4 regions of the Bariatricus sp. TF06-38A genome follow, and region 1 is predicted to be linked to each of the others. Evidence: predicted binding sites of a transcription regulator. Region 1 holds the regulator's gene; each other region holds the start of a gene.

Evidence for each region. Region 1 encodes Rex, which represses fermentation and respiration genes when NADH is low (regulators of the CRP and FNR family bind a similar motif). Its sites were predicted from a motif close to ATTGTTAANTANTTAACAAT; they were not measured.
Region 2: a site for Rex is predicted at 1,567-1,586, ahead of PG418_RS03205 (shikimate dehydrogenase). Genes of this name have one in related genera too.
Region 3: a site for Rex is predicted at 1,674-1,693, ahead of rsxC (electron transport complex subunit RsxC). Genes of this name have one in related genera too.
Region 4: a site for Rex is predicted at 1,438-1,457, ahead of gap (type I glyceraldehyde-3-phosphate dehydrogenase). Genes of this name have one in related genera too.

The regions. Positions count from the first base shown of each region.
Region 1 covers NZ_JAQFCE010000003.1:250,928-254,159, forward strand. Annotated here, with positions in the region: gene PG418_RS05025 (ABC-F family ATP-binding cassette domain-containing protein) at 1-1,259, opposite strand, end outside; gene PG418_RS05030 (redox-sensing transcriptional repressor Rex) at 1,418-2,065, shown strand; gene PG418_RS05035 (NAD(P)H-hydrate dehydratase) at 2,146-3,232, shown strand, end outside.
Region 2 covers NZ_JAQFCE010000002.1:212,266-215,497, reverse strand. Annotated here, with positions in the region: gene PG418_RS03210 (MFS transporter) at 1-539, opposite strand, end outside; gene PG418_RS03205 (shikimate dehydrogenase) at 612-1,490, opposite strand; gene PG418_RS03200 (LysR family transcriptional regulator) at 1,714-2,598, shown strand; gene PG418_RS03195 (LysR family transcriptional regulator) at 2,595-3,232, opposite strand, start outside.
Region 3 covers NZ_JAQFCE010000002.1:243,868-247,099, forward strand. Annotated here, with positions in the region: gene ispH (4-hydroxy-3-methylbut-2-enyl diphosphate reductase) at 1-408, shown strand, start outside; gene rpsA (30S ribosomal protein S1) at 389-1,468, shown strand; gene rsxC (electron transport complex subunit RsxC) at 1,795-3,114, shown strand; gene PG418_RS03365 (RnfABCDGE type electron transport complex subunit D) at 3,140-3,232, shown strand, end outside.
Region 4 covers NZ_JAQFCE010000002.1:156,179-159,410, reverse strand. Annotated here, with positions in the region: gene gap (type I glyceraldehyde-3-phosphate dehydrogenase) at 249-1,274, opposite strand; gene PG418_RS02935 (phosphoglycerate dehydrogenase) at 1,496-2,656, opposite strand; gene serC (3-phosphoserine/phosphohydroxythreonine transaminase) at 2,658-3,232, opposite strand, start outside.

The DNA.
Region 1 (3,232 bases):
GTAAGTGTCGGATAATCATCGGAAATTTCTTCAAAGATCGTCTTATCCATATGAAGGACGTGGTGTTCCTGATCGTAGTAACCAATCTCCACATTGGCACCCAGTGTAAAGGAACCGCTGTCTGCCTGGATCACATTGTTCAGAATCTTGAGAAGCGTAGTTTTTCCGGTTCCGTTGTCGCCAATGATGGCTATATGTTCCCCACGCTTGATCTCGAAACTGATATCGGTGAAAAGTGTCTGTGGCGGAAAGGCTTTGCTTAATCCTTTGACAGAAAGGACATCATTGCCACTGACACGGGAAGGCTCCAGCTTCAGATGGATGTCAGTGTTGATCTCCATCGGTTTGTCTACAAGCGTCATCTTGTCCAACATTTTTTCCCGACTTTCGGCACGCTTGATGGATTTCTCACGGTTAAATGAACGGAGCTTTTCAATCACGGCTTCTTGATGTTTGATCTCACGCTGCTGATTCAAGTATTCTTTTAATCTGGCTTCTCTGAGCTGTTCTTTTTTGACAGCAAAATCAGAATAATTGCCCATATAAGTATGAAGCTGTCCCTGCTCGACTTCAATCACCTTTGTAACCACACGGTTCAGGAAATAGCGGTCGTGGGATACGATAAGAACAGCACCCGGATAATTCAGAAGATAGGTTTCCAGCCATGCGATGGAGTTCATATCCAGGTGGTTTGTTGGTTCATCCAGAAGCAGGACGTCAGGCTTGGTAAGAAGGAGTTTGCCAAGAGATACACGGGTCTTCTGACCACCGGATAAAGAATCTACGGGTTTAGTAAATTCTTCTTCTGTAAATCCGAGACCTTTTAGAACGCCGGTAAGCTCACTTTTATAAGCGTAACCGTCTGCGTGCTCAAATGCAGAAGTCAGTCTCTGATAAGTGGCAAGACGTGCTTCAAGAGCATCTCCGGAAAGAGACGGAAGCTCTATCTCGATTGTACGGATCTGCTTTTCCATCTCAATGACTTCGGCTTTTGCCGTGCGGACTTCTTCATAAATGGTATTGCCGCTTTCCATCTCCTGATGCTGTGCAAGGTAGCCGAGAGTTTTGCCTTTGGTAAGAACAACCGTCCCTGCATCGGGAGAAAGCTGTCCTACGATCATCTTGAGGATCGTGGATTTGCCGGCTCCGTTAAGACCTACAAGAGCAGCTTTTTCATGGTTCTCTATATGAAAGGATCCGTCTTTTACGATGACCTGATCCCCAAAACTTTTTGACAGATTATGACATGCCAGTATCATTTTTATATCCTCCTGTTAAAGTGGCAATTATGTTACTGCTCACAGTAACATAATTATAGCTGAAATACGACAAAAAACAACTATAAAATTTGACTTTTTCACTAGATTCTTATATAATTAAAAATAATGAGTCAAAAAATAGGAAGGTGGAAGTGAAAGTGGCATCAAGAGAAATATCTCAGGCAGTAATAAGGAGACTTCCGCGGTATTATCGTTATTTAGGGGAACTACTGGAGAGCGGAGTCGAACGGATATCATCCAATGAATTAAGTAAAAGAATGAAAGTAACTGCTTCACAGATCCGTCAGGATCTGAATAATTTTGGTGGATTTGGACAGCAGGGATATGGCTATAATGTAAAGTATCTTTATACAGAGATAGGTAAGATCCTTGGACTGAACGAGAAACATAAATTCGTTATCATTGGAGCAGGAAATCTTGGACAGGCACTGGCGAATTATGCAGCATTTGAAAATCGGGGATTTGTTTTAAAAGGGCTGTTTGACGTAAACCCAAGGCTTGCCGGATTGACGATCCGTGGAGTTGAGATCCGTATGATGGATGAATTGAAGGATTTTGTGAAAGAAAACGATATTGAGATCGGGGTTCTTACGATTCCGAAGACAAAAGCAGTAGAGGTTGCCAATCTCCTGGTAGATAATGGAGTTAAGGCTATCTGGAATTTTGCGCATACAGATCTGAATCTGCCGGATAATATTATTGTTGAGAATGTTCATTTGTCTGAAAGTCTGATGAGATTATCTTATAATATCACCAGATACAATGAAGAACATGAAGGAAAGTAGGCAAAGCAGACCAGAAGGCAGAGGTGCAGGAAAATTTTTTCCTGCACCTTTTTGAAAATTAAATGTATGGGAGACCGGATATGAAAGAAATACTGACAGCAGATCAGATGAGAAGATCGGATCAGAGAATGATACAGAAGATGCAGGTCCCGTCCCTTGTCCTGATGGAACGGGCGGCACTTCAGTGTGTGGCTGCGATGAAAGCAGAAGACATAGATTTGTCGAAAGCATTGGTCGTGTGTGGAAGTGGCAATAACGGTGGTGACGGATTCGCAATTGCAAGGATGCTCGTAGAAGAAGGAAATCATCCAGATGTAGTATTGGTCGGAAATTATGACCATCGTAGTGAAGAAACAAAAATCCAGATGAAAATTCTGGAAAATCTGGGAATATCTGTAGGAAACAGTTTGCCACAGAAAGAATATAGTGTTATTATAGATGCCGTATTCGGTATTGGCCTATCCCGTGAAATAAAAGGCAGATACGCAGAGGTGATTGATCAGATGAATCGGATGACTGCCTGTAAGGTGGCAGTCGACACTCCTTCAGGGATCCGTTCGGATGATGGAAAAGTGCTTGGAACGGCATTTAAAGCAGATCTTACAGTGACCTTTGCGTTTCAGAAGATGGGACAGATCCTATATCCGGGATGTGAGTATACAGGAAAGCTTGTTACAGCGCCGATCGGAATTACCAGACCGGAGTTTTTTGCGGAAGAAGAAATCTGCATGGCACTTGAAAAATCCGATGTGCCGGCAATGCTGCCGCAAAGGAAACCGGATTCTAATAAAGGGACTTATGGAAAGGTTCTGATGATTACCGGAAGCAAAGGAATGTCCGGTGCAGCATATTTAAGTGCCAGGGCAGCATATCTTTCGGGAGCAGGTCTTGTCCGGATTTATACGGAGGAAAGTAACCGGGCAATCTTACAGGAACTTTTACCGGAGGCGGTAATGACGACCTATTCTCTGGATGAGACAGAATCATTTGAAGAACTTCCGGATTTGCTGGAATGGGCGGATGTGCTCTGTATTGGATGCGGACTCGGTATGGGACCGCATTCGGAGGAATTACTGAAAAAGGTGCTTGAGAATAATAAAACCCCGGCTGTTATTGATGCGGACGGACTGAACCTTCTGGCAAAGACCGATGAGTGGGGGACCGAAC
Region 2 (3,232 bases), on a different contig from region 1:
CCACATGCATAGAACAGTGTGTTGTAAGAGGTTGCTCCTGTTGCTGTTGTAGCGACAGTTACACCAAGTACGAACGGTAAAAGCATCTGCGATACAGAAATAAAGAATTTGATCCCCATAGTTGCAACGCCCGGTGCTTTGTAAATGATTTCTGAAACAGCCGGGTAAATTCCTGTATCCAGGAAAGAGTTTGCGATACCACCAACGATTGCACAGATATATGCGATCTGGTATCCGCCATTTGTTCCTGCATTAAATGCAAGTGCAAGTCCGATCAGGTAGATTGCATAGGATCCACTACCGATCGCTGTTGAAATACGACGTCCGAGTTTGTCAGAAAGCGGTCCGGCGAACGGAAGCGCGATCAGACGTCCAAGTCCGAGTGCTGCTGAAATTGCAGTGATTGCCATAACTTCTACGCCCCAGGAAGCGGCAAGTGCTTCCTTGATGACTGCCTGTCCAAGGATGGAACATCCGACACCGTGGATAAAGTAGTTTAAATAAAGGATCAGGGCGCTGGGTATGTATTTCTTATTCATCTCTTTTCCTCACATTCCTGTTTTTCAAATTTTTTCGATTTCTTCTTATATTCAATACAAGCCTGCCGGGTATTAATCATCGTATCTGATGTTTAATACTTCTTTCATGTGTTCGATCGGCATTTCTTTTCCTGTCCAGAGTTTGAATGCTGCTGCTCCCTGGAATAACATCATTCCAAGACCGTTCATTGTCTTACATCCAACTTCTTTTGCCATAGAACGCATCTTTGTTTCCAGTGGTGAGTAAGGAACATCAATAACAATAAGTTCCGGACGGAAGAATGATTTATCCGGTACAACTGACATTCCTTCCAGTGGTTTCATACCAACACCTGTTCCGTTTACGAAGATGTATGAATCGTTCATTTCTTCTCTTAATTTTTCTTTGTCATCCAGATCGTAAAGAGTAGCTTTGCAATTTGTCTTTTCATTGATCTTTCTTACTGTTTCTTCAGCGTTTGCCCAGAATTTATCATGAATGTTGAAAATAGAGATTTCTTTTACACCGTCAAGTGCAGCCTGGATTTCAATTGCTGTAGCAGCTCCGCCTGCGCCTGCGATTGTCATCTTCTTTCCGATCACATCGATATCGTTATCTTTTAATGCCTGCATGAATCCGATACCATCTGTGATGTGTCCTGTTAAAACACCATCTTCATTTACGATTGTGTTAACTGCTCCACAAAGCTCTGCTGCCGGAGATAATTTGTCCAGATACTGTCCAACAACTGTTTTATTTGGCATAGACACGTTAGATCCTACCATTTTCAGAGCACGAAGTCCTTTTACTGCATCTTCCAGTGTGCTGTTGTCAACTTCAAATGCAAGGTAAGCATAATCCAGTCCAAGGTAAGCAAATGCTTCATTATGCATTGCCGGTGAACTTGAATGTCTGATTGGATAAGCCATAAGTCCGATAAGTTCTGTGTGTCCTGTAATTCTCTCTGCCATGATTTGTTCTCCTTTTCTTCTTCCATCGAAATTTATTTCTTTGTTCTTTGAGAATGTTTTTAACGTTTGCCCAATTTTTGTTAATTTTTAAACAACCTCTTGATAGTTAAATTATAGACGATATCATTTGATAGTTCAAATATATCTTATGTGTGTTTTTGATAGCTTTTTGGCATCAGTTATGGTATGATTATTTTATATAATATAGAAAGGATTTTTTACCATGACGCTAAATCAGCTTGAATATTTCCAAAAAGTAGCAACCCTGCAGCATTTCCGACAGGCTGCAGAAGTACTTAAGATCTCCCAGCCAAGCCTCAGCCGGTCCATGTCGCTTCTGGAAGAAGAACTTGGACTGATGCTTTTTGAACATCAGGGACGCAATGTTGTCCTCACCAAATCCGGCCGCGTCTTCCTGGAACATGTCAACCGGATCCTAGAGGAGGTACATATTGCCGAGCATAAGATGAAGCAGCTTGCCGGAAGCGGTGGACATATTGATATCGCCTATGTATTTCCGCTGGCAAACTACTATATTCCGCATACAGTGCGATCCTTCCTGGATATAGACCGCAACAAGCATGTAACCTTCAATTTTAACCAAACGCACACTGCAGATATGATCCAGGGGCTCAAATCCGACCGCCACGATGTGATCTTTGGTTCTTTCGTTGCGGATGAACCGGATATTTCCTTTGTACCCATTTTGAACCAGAATATGGTTGTAATTACTCCAAAAGAACATCCTCTTGTCCAGAAAGAATCCGTCTGTTACAGTGACCTTACTGACTATCCTCTGATCGGGTATGACCGCTATTCCGGACTCGGTGGCTTCACCCGTAACTTCTATAAAGAAAAGAAGCTGAAGGTAAACATCGTCTGTGAGTGTCCGGATGAAAACGCAATTGCTGCCCTGGTTGCCGAAGATTTCGGAATCGCCCTGGTTGCCAGGGTCGATGCGGTTGATCAGGCAAATGTAACCGTACTCCCGCTTGCCGATGCAGACCTTACCCACACCGTTTATATGGGATACATCCGCGACAAATACCAGATTCCCGCTGTCAAACGTTTCATCCAGTTTGTCAAAAGAGATGGGAAGGCCTATTAAAGTGCCTTCCCATTGCTTTCTTTTACATATTCAATAAATTCTTTTACAACCGGCGCCAGATATTTTTCCTTCAGCTTCGCCAGATATATATAACGTTCGTATGGTGGATTCTCAATATCCAGTACATCTACATTCAGATTTTTAAGTATAGGAATCTCCGGCATTACCGCAATTCCAAAATTTTCTGCCACAAGACCTGCCATCGATGCATCTTCCAGAATCTCATATGCTATCTTCGGTGTCCCTCCGGTCTGTTCAAACAACTGGTCGATCACCGGTCTGAGCCCGCTGTTCTTGGTGAAATATACCTGGGGATAAGGAAGTGTTTCCTTCAGATCAACAGATCCTCTTCCGGCAAGCTCATGGTCTCTTGGAACAACAACAACCAATTTTTCCTTAGCGATCGGTACAAAATCAATCCCGGATTCTTTTTCTTTTCGCGAGCAGAGAGCGATGTCATACTTCTCCTCTTTCAACCCCTGTATAATCTCTGTCGTATTTCCGACAGAAAAACGGAAATTCACATCCCAGTCTTCGTGTTCCTTCAAAAAACCGCCTACAAGCTGTGGAACAAATACACTTCCAAGCGTAAAAATATATGCGAGATCGATCACCCCGCCGGTGTCACTTGTCA
Region 3 (3,232 bases), on a different contig from region 1:
GCAGAAAAATTTGAAAATACTACATCCGAAAGAATTTGTATTGTGTCTCAGACGACATTTAATTACAATAAATTCAAAGATTTAGTTGAAATTATTTCAGAAAAGGGTTATGATATAAGTGTTTTAAATACGATTTGTAATGCAACCAGAGAGCGTCAGACAGAAGCAAGGAGCATTGCAAAAGAGGTGGATGCTATGATTGTAATCGGAGACAAACATAGTTCCAATACCCAGAAACTGTATGAAATATGCAGCAGGGAATGTCACAATACGTACTATATACAGACACTTGACGATTTTGATATGAATCAATTAAGGTCCGTGGAAACAGTAGGTATTACAGCAGGGGCATCCACGCCCAACAATATAATTGAGGAGGTTCAAAATAATGTCAGAATTAACTTTTGAACAAATGTTAGACGAGTCATTTAAAACAATTCATAATGGAGAGGTCGTAGATGGTACTGTAATTGATGTTAAGCCAGATGAAATCATCTTAAATATAGGATACAAAGCAGACGGTATCATCACCAGAAGTGAATATACCAATGATAACAGTGTAGATCTTACAACTGTTGTTTCTGTTGGTGATCCGATGACTGTTAAAGTACTGAAAGTCAATGATGGAGAAGGACAGGTTCTTCTTACATACAAGAGACTTGTTGCAGAAAAAGGTAACGAAAGATTAAAAGAAGCATTCGAGAACAAAGAAGTCCTGAAAGCACCGGTTACTCAGATTCTTGGCGGTGGATTAAGCGTTGTTGTAGATGAAGCAAGAGTATTCATCCCGGCAAGTCTTGTATCAGATACTTACGAAAAAGACCTTTCTAAGTACAAAGATCAGGAAATCGAATTTGTTATCAGCGAATTCAATCCAAGAAGAAACCGTATCATCGGTGACAGAAGACAGCTTCTTGTTGCTGAAAGAGCAGAAAAGCAGAAAGAACTCTTCGCTAAACTTAAAGTCGGTGATGTGATCGAAGGAACAGTTAAGAACGTAACAGATTTCGGTGCATTTATCGATCTCGGCGGAGTAGACGGACTTCTTCATATCTCTGAGATGTCATGGGGAAGAGTTGACAATCCGAAGAAAGTATTCACAGTTGGTGAAACTCTTAAAGTTCTTGTTAAAGATATCCATGATACAAAAGTTGCACTCAGCTTAAAATTTCCGGAGACAAATCCATGGGCTAACGCAGCTGAGAAGTACGCTGTAGGTACAGTTGTAACAGGAAAAGTTGCAAGAATGACAGACTTTGGTGCATTCGTAGAACTTGCTCCTGGAGTAGATGCACTCCTTCATGTATCACAGATCTCAAGAGCACATGTTGAAAAACCTTCAGACGTACTTTCTGTAGGTCAGGAGATTACAGCTAAGATCGTAGATCTTAACGAAGCTGACAAGAAGATCAGCCTTAGCATGAAAGCACTTGAAAATGCAGAAGCTCAGGAAGAAACTGAAGAATAATTAAATAAGATATACAAGGATAGAGACTGATTGAAGTCTCTATCTTTTGTTTGAAAAAAACTGGTAGACATAACTAACTACAGCTGAAAAAAGTTTTCGGATCCATAAGTGATCTCGATAAGTAAGATGAAAAATTTTACCGAATAGTCAGAAAATTCACAAAGAGAGGTCGTAGTAGCCTCTCTTTTTTGTGTAAGGAGACTATTGTGTTAAAAAAACGACAAGATGTACTGGAAAATATACAATAAAATGACGAAAGTTACTGGAATTGTAGGATTTATTTTAGTATATTTATAAGAGAGAAAACAGGAAGGAAGGATATCAAAATGGGACTTTTGACATTTAAAGGCGGAGTTCATCCGAACGACGGAAAAAGTCTTGCGAAAGACAAGGCAATCGTAGAACTTCTGCCACAGGGTGATCTTGTATACCCGTTATCCCAGCATATCGGAGCACCGGCTAAGCCAGTAGTAGCAAAAGGTGACCATGTGCTTAAAGGGCAGAAAATTGCCGAAGCGGGGGGCTTCGTGTCTGCACCGATCTATGCATCCGTATCAGGTACTGTAAAAGCGATTGAACCACGTGTGAATCCGACAGGTTCTAAAGTGAACAGTATCATCATTGCAAATGACGGTCAGTATGAAGAAGTAGAATATCCACAGCCAAAACCTCTTTCTGAACTGACAAAAGAAGAGATTCTGAATATCATTGGAGAGGCTGGCGTAGTAGGTATGGGTGGAGCAGGTTTCCCTACCAGAGTGAAGCTTTCACCAAAAGAGCCAGACAAGATTGATTATATCATTGCAAACTGTGCGGAATGTGAGCCGTATATTACTGCCGATTACAGAAGAATGCTGGAGAATCCGGAACTTCTGGTAGAAGGTATGCGTGTGATCCTGAAGCTTTTTGACAATGCGAAAGGTTTATTTGCAATCGAAGATAACAAACCGGACTGTATCGCAAAATTAAAAGAGCTGACCAAGGACGAGCCTCGTATGGAAGTCAGAGAGATGATGACCAAGTACCCACAGGGCGCAGAACGTCAGCTGATTTTTGCAAATACAGGACGTGCGATCAATTCTACCATGCTTCCGGCAGATGCTGGATGTGTAGTAGACAACGTAGAGACCATCATCAGCATTTACAATGCAGTAGTAAAAGGCATTCCTTCTATGGAACGTGTCGTTACTGTAACAGGGGATGGAGTTGTAAATCCTGGTAACTACAAAGTACTCTTCGGAACCAACCAGAACGAACTGATCGAAGCTGCCGGCGGACTCAAAGAAGGCTGTGAAAAAGTTATTTCAGGTGGACCGATGATGGGATTTGCGATGTATACGACCGATACACCGATCACCAAGACATCTTCATCTATTCTTTGCATGTCAAAAGATGAAGTATCAGCCTGTGAACCGACAGCATGTATCAACTGCGGACGGTGCGTTGACGCCTGTCCAAGCCGCATTATTCCGTCAAGACTGGCTGATTTTGCAGAACGCCATGACGAAGAAGCGTTCCTCAAATTCAATGGTCTTGAATGTGTAGAATGTGGATCCTGCAGTTATGTATGTCCGGCTAAGAGACAACTGAAGCAGGCAATCGGATCGATGAGAAAAACCGCACTTGCCAACAAAAAGAAAAAATAGAATAGAGAGGAAGAGGTGAATAAAAGTGAGTGAACAGTTAAAAGTATCATCTTCACCACATATCCGTTCTAAAGAGACAACCGGCAATATCATGCTGTGGGTTATCATCGCTCTGTTA
Region 4 (3,232 bases), on a different contig from region 1:
CTGTAAAGTGCTACTTTTGTCCTTTATCATACCATATTTTTCAAAATACGCAAGTATCGTTATAAAAAAGACGATATTTTCTGCCTTTGAAAAAACATTTTGAAAAATTTTGAATACCAAATCAGAATGAATGTTCCTATGTAACAAAAAGAGTATCACGTTTCTTCTTGTTCACGTGATACTCTTTCTTTCATGGCTTCTGACTGTTACTGTTGATATACGTTTTACTTTTTCATTTACAATCTGTTTTATTTTACACCATGGTCCACCTGGTACATATGCGAAATCATGCGGAAGATCTGACTGGTATATCCCCATTCATTATCATAAAAACTGATCAGTTTGAAAAAATGACCGTTTACCTGGATTCCTTCCCTTGCATCAAAAGAGGATGCGTGATTATCTCCGATAAAATCGGAAGAAACAACTTCATCATCCACATAATCCAGAATCTCCTTAAGAGTTGTTTCGGAAGCTTCCTTCATTTTCTTACAGATATCTTCATAAGTGGCTTCTGTCTTCAACGCGACATTCAGATCCACAATGGATACATCTGAAGTCGGTACACGATAAGAAATTCCATTCATACGGTCCTTTAACGCCGGAATAACAAGTGAGATTGCTTTTGCAGCTCCTGTTGAAGATGGGATCAGATTTCCGAATACAGCACGACCTGTACGCCAGTCTTTCAGCGAACGGCAGTCAACTACCTTCTGTTTTGCTGTAGCTGAATGGATGGTAGACATCAGACCATACTCTATTCCATAATTATCCTCCAAAACCTTACAGATCGGTGCAAGACAGTTTGTTGTGCAAGATGCATTTGAAACGACCTGCATAGATGACTGATAAAGTTCATGATTCACGCCCATTACAAATGTCGGTGTGTCCTGATCTTTAGCCGGTGCAGAGATGATCACTTTCTTTGCTCCACCCCGGATATGTGCCATTGCTTTTTCTGTCGTACAGTAAGCACCTGTCGCATCTATAATGTATTCTGCTCCACACTCTCCCCACGGAATGTCAGCAGCATCATTTTCTGAATACACTCGGATCTTCTCGCCATTTACAACAATTCCATCCTCATATTTTTCCAGACTTCCCTGGAAACGTCCAAAGATCGAATCGTAACGGATCATATAAATCATATAATCCAGATCTGCGTTTCTCACATTGATCCCACAAATTTTAAATTTTTCCGGCTGATTGATGGCAATGCGGAATGCAACTCTTCCAATACGTCCAAATCCGTTTATGCCGATTGTTATTGCCATATTAAATACCTCCCTGTATATGACATATTGATACTCTTTGTATCTTCTTTCCTTGCAATAACAGTCCGCCACAATCTATTGCGAGTGTAACACACTTTTTTTTGAAATGCTACCGAAATGGCAGTAATTAATCATTTAACAGGATTCTTATTTTTTTAACAGGATTCTTATTTTTTTAACAAAAAAGGATGCGCTTTTCCAAACGCACCCTCTGTCATTTTTTATGCAATTACTCTGACTTTCAGAACACCCTCGATCATTTCCAGACCTTTTATCACGTCTTCTGCCACATCATTATCCACATCGATCATCGTATATGCATAGCTGCCACGGCTCTTATTCGTCATATCATCGATATTGACATTATCCTTTGCCAGAAGCGCAGTAAACTGACCGATCATGTTCGGAATATTCCTGTGCAGAATCGTAATTCTTGTCTTATCCCTTACCCCCATATCGCATGCCGGGAAGTTGACAGAATTATGGATATTTCCATTTTCCAGGAAATCTTTCAGCTCTTCTACTGCCATCTTTGCACAATTGTCTTCTGATTCAGCAGTTGACGCTCCCAGATGCGGAATAACAATCGCATGCTTCACTCCTGCGATCTCCGGTGTCGGAAAGTCAGTTACATAGCGTCCGACTTTTCCACTAACAAGTGCATCCACAATGTCTTCACTGTTCACCAGTACATCTCTTGCAAAGTTCAGGATCACAACGCCCTCTTTCATCAGACTGATGGCATTCTTATTGATCATACCCTTTGTATCTTCCAGTGCCGGTACATGGATTGTGATATAATCACACTCCTTGTAGATCTCATCTACATTCTTAGTGTGATGGATACTTCTTGAAAGTCTCCATGCAGAATCTACAGAAACATATGGATCATAGCCATACACTTCCATCCCAAGATGCGTAGCCGCATTCGCAACCAGGACACCGATTGCACCAAGACCGATCACACCAAGCTTCTTTCCCTGGATCTCACAGCCTGCAAATGCTTTTTTCGCTTTTTCTGCATCTTTGGCAATATTGCCATCCTCTTCGTTCTCCTGTACCCAGTTGATACCGCCAAGGATATCTCTGGATGCAAGCAGCATACCGGCGATCACCAGCTCTTTTACACCATTAGCATTTGCCCCTGGTGTATTAAATACAACGATTCCCTGTTCCGCACATTTGTCCAGTGGAATATTATTTACACCGGCTCCGGCACGGGCAATCGCTTTTAAATCTTTATCAAATTCCAGTTCATGCATTCCGGCACTTCTTACAAGTACCGCATCTGCTCCTGCCATCTCACCGGCAAGTACATAGTCATCACTGAATTTCTCCAGTCCAACAGGAGAAATCGGGTTTAAGCAAAAATATTTATACATATTACAGATTCTCCTCCTCAAACTTCTTCATAAATGCAACAAGGGCTTCCACACCTTCGTATGGCATTGCGTTATAAATACTTGCACGCATACCCCCAACAGTACGGTGTCCTTTCAGATTCTCAAGACCTGCTTCTTTTGCCTCTTTTACAAATTTGGCATCCAGCTCGTCACTGCCTGTCACAAATGGTACATTCATAAGAGAACGGTCTTTCTTTTCTACCGTACCTTTGAACAGTTTGCTCTGATCCAGGTAGTCATAGAGCAGTTTGGCTTTCTTTTCGTTGCGTTCTTTCATAACTTCCAGTCCGCCCATCTTTTTGAGCCATTTAAATACCTTACCGCAGATATAGATTCCGTATGCCGGCGGTGTATTGTAAAGAGAACCTGCGTCTGCATGTGTCTTGTATGTAAGCATGGTCGGTGTTCCAGGAAGTACATCCTCTGTAATCAGATCTTCACGGATGATCGCGATAACAACACCCGCTGGTCCGATATTCTTCTGGACTCCGCCATAGATGAGACCATATTTTGTCACATCTACAGGCTCAGACAGGAAGCAGGATGATACATCCG